One region of the Salinicoccus sp. CNSTN-B1 genome, then DNA from elsewhere that is predicted to be linked to it. Evidence: predicted binding sites of a transcription regulator. Region 1 holds the regulator's gene; the other holds the start of a gene.
What was found. Region 1 encodes Rex, which represses fermentation and respiration genes when NADH is low (regulators of the CRP and FNR family bind a similar motif). Its sites were predicted from a motif close to TTGTGAAATATTTCACAA; they were not measured.

Region 1 (3,179 bases):
GACGGTCGCCTTTATCGATGTTCAGATTGATGTGACTGTTTAAAGTCTCTTCGTACCCGATGGCGAGATTTTTGATTCTGAGCACATCATTGCCGCTCTCCCGTCTGATGTCGAATGAGAAGTCTGCACTTTTCGTGTCCATTCTAGGCAAGTTTATACGTTCCATGCTCTCTAGCTTCTTCCGGCGACTCTTCGCCATATTGCTTGTCGAGGCACGGGCAATGTTTTTCTCTACAAACGTTTCCAGTTCTTTAATCTCTTTCTGTTGATGTTCAAAGGCCTTCATCTGCAACGCATGGTTTTTTTCCTTTTCCTTTACATAACCCGAGTAGTCGGTATGGTAAAGGGTGCCTCTATGCATCTCGACTTCATATATCTTATCGACAGTACGATCGAGGAAGTAGCGATCATGGCTGATTATGGCTATGGCGCCTGAGAAGCTGTTAAGATACTGCTCGAGCCACGCGACGGTATCCATATCCAAGTGGTTGGTCGGTTCGTCCAGAAGGAGCAGATCAGGCTTGGATAGGAGCATCTGTCCGAGCGCAAGGCGTGTCTTCTGGCCGCCGGAGAAAGCTTCTACGCTCCGGTGGAGGTCCTCAGGCATGAACCCGAGACCGGTCAGAACGGTCTTTACTTCTGAATCTATCGTATATCCGCCTTCAGCTTCGAAGATATTCTGCACTTTCTCGTATCTATTGAGTTGGTCTTGATAGTCTTTATCATCATAGTCATGTACAGCAAGCCATTCGGCAATCCTTTCCATTTCCTTTCCCGTCTCAAGCAGCCTCGAGAAAGGGCGTAGCATTTCCTCCCTGACATTATGATTGGACTCGAGTGTCATCTGTTGTGTCAGATAACCTATTGAAATGCCTTTGGGGCTGGTGATCTGTCCTTCATCAATACTCATCTCACCGGCCATCATCTTCATCAAAGTTGTTTTTCCGGCACCATTCTTACCGACGATGCCGATTGTCTGTCCTGTTTTAATTTCCAGGTTCATATTTTCAAAAATCATATCTGTACCGAAAGATTTTTTTATGTTCCCTAATTGCATCACTATCATCATAAATCCCTCACTTTCCTCAAGTTTACAATATATAGCGTAAAAAAACGATGAAATCAGGTGACTCTTATGGCACTATAGGCGTGCAATTATGATATAATATATCAACAAAGTGCAATAGAAGAGGTGTACGAGATTTGAATAATAAAAAGAAAATCCCGAATGCAACGATGAAGCGCTTGCCCCTGTATTATAGATTCTTTAAAAACTCCGAAAAATCAGGGGTGGATCGGGTTTCTTCACGGGAGATCAGTGAAGCACTGGATATAGATTCTGCAACAATTCGGCGTGATTTCTCCTATTTCGGTGAACTTGGCCGAAAAGGTTACGGATACAACGTCAAGAGCCTGTTGAAATTCTTTATGGAACATATCCAGGGCAACCAGAAGCGGAATGTCGCCATCATCGGTGCAGGTAACTTGGGTAGTGCATTATTGAACTATAAATTCAGCAACATAAATGATAGAATGAACATAGTTGCTGCATTTGACAATGACAGCAGCATTGTCGGAACAACAATCAATGATACTACAGTCCACCACTCGGATGAAATTGAAAAGATGGCTAAAGAACACGGCATAGATGTGGCAATCCTCACATTGCCTGCAGAAGTCAGCCAGGAGATGGCTGAACGTCTTGAGGCGGCCGGAATTAAAGGCATTCTTAATTTTACACCGATGAGGCTGGATGTAAGCGATGGAATCTATGTACACAATATAGATTTGAGTGTCGAATTGCAGGCACTGTTCTTTTATATGAAACATATCTAGGAGGGATACTGTGCTCGAAATGTTCATACCGACTACACTTATGGTAGTAACGCCAACGAGTATGATTGTAATTGCGGTTGTAGCGCTCATCATATTCGGACCTAAGAAACTGCCCCAATTCGGAAAAGCCATGGGCTCCACTTTGAAGGAATTCAAAGATGCAACAAAAGGCCTTGCTACAGATGATGATGACGAAGAAGAAGAGAAGAAGAAATCCCAGAAGAAAATCGAATCTGAAGTATAAAGGTCTTGAGGTGGCGGAAGCCGCCTTTTTTTAAAGAGGTGGAAAATTGATGAATGAATTGGAAAAGAAGGAAATCACTGAGCACCTTGATGAATTGCGCAAACGGCTTATGATCGTCATATACTTTTTTGCAGGCGCAATGCTGGTCGGCTTTTTCCTTTCTAAACCGTTAATATACCAGGTTCAGGAAGCACCGTGGACCGAATCCATACAGATGCACGCATTCCAAGTGACCGATCCGCTTAAAATATATCTGATGGTCATCATGATCATCGGTTTTGTAATCGTACTCCCGGTAATACTGTATCAGATATGGGCCTTCGTATCGCCGGGGCTCTACAGCAATGAGAGGAAGCTGACGCTATCCTACATTCCGATTGTCATGCTGCTTATGCTTCTTGGCATGGCTTTCAGCTACTTCATACTTGTACCATACATCATACAATTCACCTTTGAACTGTCAGAAGATATAGGGATAGAGACGACGATCGGCATCAATCAATATTTTGGTTTCCTGTTCAGGACAGTCCTGCCATTCGGCCTGATTTTCCAAATGCCGATACTGGTACTTTTCCTGACTCAGCTGGGGCTGCTGACCCCAATGTTTTTGAAGAAGAACAGAAAGTATGCCTATTTCATCCTGTTGGTTGTAGCAGCTTTGATTGCGCCACCTGATTTGATGACCCATATCATGTTGACAATCCCGATGATCGTCCTGTACGAAATCAGCATCTATATTTCCAAAATCGGTTACCGTAGACATTTAAGGGCAGAGCAAAAGGCAATTGAAGAATCATTGGACTAAGATTTGGGAGGTTTTTTGAGATGGCATTGGATTCAGATGGAAGGATGTTCAGCCATCCATCGGCTGATGGGCAGCTTGATACACATATCCCAAAAAACGTGTCGCATGAATGGCGACAGCGTTATCATGTGCAACCCCCTACAGGGGCCTTGAATGGCCTTGCGGGCCTTGTGTCGGATGATGAGGGGTATCATTTGTTCTATGAATGGATGCCTGTATATGGTCAACGAACGAAATGTCTGTATCATCTCACATCAAAGGATATGGTGACATTCGATGACCAAGGCGTCATAA
Region 2 (3,179 bases), 720 kb from region 1:
CATCCGGCACGCTCTTCACCAGACGTTTGGTGTTCCCTTGCGCCGTTGCATTTATGTCATTGAAATTAGCCATCATTCTCCCCCTTTCGTTCAATTCCCCTCAAATTTTAGCATAGTCCACCCTTCAATTCAGGTATCGCACATCCCAGCGTTCCGGCAATAACTGCCGGAGGGATGCGCTGCGCCCGTCAGGAAGATAGATTGTGCAGTCATAATTATCTTCCCCTACCTGGTTGATCAATTCGCGACACCTGCCGCATGGGGCCATGACATCACCGTTCTCATAGACGGCGATGATGCTTGCGATATCGTACTCCCCAGCCGTCACCATAGCGGACACTGCAGCATGTTCTGCACAGAAGCCGATTGATGAAGGCAGGTCCATGGCTACTCCTGTATAAATATTGCCCGTGCGGGTTAAAATGGCGCTCGCGACATGACCCAACTTGCCGTTGCGGGTGGTCCTTTTAGTATTGAGTCTTTCTCTAGCCGATTCGTACAAGGTGTCCCGTTCCATCTTCGTCATTCCAATCTTTTTCATATTCATGATTAATTATATCAGAATGAATGACGATTGATGAATCTTCATTTCATCTATATGACGTAGACAAGATAGATGATCGCCCAGCACGTCACCCATATGGCATGGATGATTTCGAGGATGCCGATCCGCTTCATCTTCCATCCCCTGCCGTACAGGAGAACAGCCCTGATCAGGCTGAATATGAATGCGATTGCCAAAAACCAGTGCCACCACATCATCAGTATAAAAAGTGCCGTATGATACGAAAAGGAAATGATTTTAAATATCCTGTTCTTCTTTTCCCTGATCATCGTTTTGACGAATAATGCAGTGCTGATGAAAAATAACAAGCTGATCAGCATGGTGAAGAAGATACCACTTGTAAATGTATGTAGATTCAAAAATGCAATGCCCCCGCCTGCTATTGAAAAGATGATGATGGCTGCAACATCATTGACCAAGGCACGCTCCTTTTGATATAGGCATAGCGCGCATTTACCATACCGAATGGAATCATCGCCATAAAGAAGAAGATTATCTGGTATTCGGTGATGAGCGGGTAGACAAAGAGCAATGCGGCAGCTGCAAAGAACAGGGCTGCTGCTTTCAAATAGCCATATTCCTTTCGTTTGAACCGTTTGATGAAATGGAGGATGTGATCCGCCATAAAGAATATCATCAACCATCCTGCCATATAAAATAACTGAGAAAGATGAAAGCCTCCGGCGACCATGCCTATTATGAGCGGCATGAATACCATGGCCCATGCACCGTGCTGATTCTGTTTCTTGAATTTCATCCCGACACCTCCTGCTTCAATCATAGCAGTCCCATAATGAGGCAGGACGCGGCGAAACCGACACTTTTGTGAATAAAAAAACAAGGAAGGGAGCCTTCCTTGTCTTCATTTATTTCATCTGTCTGCCATGCGGTCATATAGACGCCCTGGCCATCTTTCATCTTCGCACATCAATTCAACCGTAAACAGATGGACGGAAACTATGGCGATCAGGGCGATTGCAAACATAATTGCCATCGCCACGATGGATATTTCAAAAAAAGCGGGCAGCAGCATGAGGATGGGCAGCAGCAGCGTGGCAGCCACACATCTTTTGGCATACTTGCTGGACAAGTACTGCTTTTCACCGCATGACGGACAGTCCATTGATGGATTGAATGCCAGATATTGTGTCATGACATGTTTAAAATTCCAGTTCTCTCCACAATTGTTACACTGTGTCAAGGTACCTCTCCTTTATACATTCGTCATATGGAGGCTCGTGAATGAGTCCATGGTCTTCCATGCATGCACGACATTATGCCATAGACATCTCGATAACGCAAACCACCACTTATCTAGTCATCAAGCTTCAAGCCTTTCAACTGCTCTGCCAGGGCATTATTGATCGGTGCTTCGTCATCCTGCTTCTGCATATACTTCTTCACTGTCTTTTTATCGACTTTCCCGCGGTCCTGTTTCTTTTTGCGCGCTTCGAACGCTGATAGTTTTTCCCTGTATCCGCAGGAGCATGTGAATATCTGGCCCTCGCCTTCACCACTTAAAGTCATCTTCTTCTTGCATCTCGGACAACGGGCATTGGTGATGCGCGCAACATTTTTGCGGTGGCCACACTCACGATCCTGGCATACGAGCATCTTGCCTTTTTTGCCATTGACTTCAAGCATCGGCTTTCCGCAGTCAGGGCATGATCTGCTTGAAATATTGTCATGTCTGTACGTCTTGTCGCTCGCCTTTATCTCCTGGATGATCGTTTTGGTGTGCGCTTTCATTTCTTTGATGAAAGTTTCCCTATCCAGCCTACCTTTTTCGATTTGCTCAAGTTTCTGTTCCCATATGGCTGTAGTGGCCGGTGAGCGTAGCGAATCCGGGACCAGTTCCAACAGCTGGCGCCCTTTTGAAGTCGTGCGAAGTTCCTGACCTTGTTTTTCAATCATAAAGGCGTTCAATAATTTTTCAATGATGTCCGCACGTGTTGCAACCGTGCCAAGTCCACCTGTCGCATCCAATACGTTCTTAAGCTGCTTGTCGTCCATTTCCATGTACTTGGCTGGATTTTCCATTGCCGACAATAAGGTGGCTTCTGTAAACCGTGATGGTGCTTTAGTCTGTCCGGATGTCTGGTTGATGCGATCAATTTCAAGGATATCGCCTTCATTCAATTCAGGGAGCTGCTGATTCTTCTGCTCAGTCCCTGGATCTTCACGATGATTCTTATATGCCGCTTTCCATCCTTCTTTCTTGACGGTGCTGCCCTGAGCCGTGAAGTGCTCGGTCCCGGCATTCACCTTCACCGTCACCTGATCGTATTCATGTGCCGGGAGCAGCACAGCCATGAACCTTTTTATGATCATATCATAGAGACGCTTTTCCCTTTCATTGAAGTCTCCAGGATGTACATGGTTCTCAGTCGGTATGATCGCATGGTGGTCGCTGACTTTGCTGTCATCGACAAATGATTTATTGGCCTTTATGCCACTGCGCAATATTTTGGTTGCGATGGGCCGGTACTCGCCGATGCCTGCCGCTTTGAGCCTTTCGGGGAGCGTGGGGGTGATATCTTCGGAAATATACCTTGAGTCGGTACGTGGATAGGTGACGACCTTATGGCGCTCGTATAGGCTCTGCAGCACATTC

Region 2: a site for Rex is predicted at 1,389-1,406, ahead of ACYF68_RS08380 (YwiC-like family protein). Genes of this name have one in related genera too.

The regions. Positions count from the first base shown of each region.
Region 1 covers NZ_JBTWMN010000004.1:682,213-685,391, forward strand. The annotation lists partial or broken gene ACYF68_RS03995 (ABC-F family ATP-binding cassette domain-containing protein) at 1-1,066, opposite strand, end outside; gene ACYF68_RS04000 (redox-sensing transcriptional repressor Rex) at 1,204-1,836, shown strand; gene ACYF68_RS04005 (twin-arginine translocase TatA/TatE family subunit) at 1,856-2,080, shown strand; gene tatC (twin-arginine translocase subunit TatC) at 2,130-2,885, shown strand; partial or broken gene ACYF68_RS04015 (glycoside hydrolase family protein) at 2,930-3,179, shown strand, end outside.
Region 2 covers NZ_JBTWMN010000004.1:1,405,327-1,408,505, forward strand. The annotation lists gene ACYF68_RS08365 (carboxymuconolactone decarboxylase family protein) at 1-76, opposite strand, end outside; gene ACYF68_RS08370 (cytidine deaminase family protein) at 125-526, opposite strand; gene ACYF68_RS08375 (hypothetical protein) at 595-984, opposite strand; gene ACYF68_RS08380 (YwiC-like family protein) at 945-1,322, opposite strand; gene ACYF68_RS08385 (TIGR04104 family putative zinc finger protein) at 1,437-1,766, opposite strand; gene ACYF68_RS08390 (DNA topoisomerase III) at 1,880-3,179, opposite strand, start outside.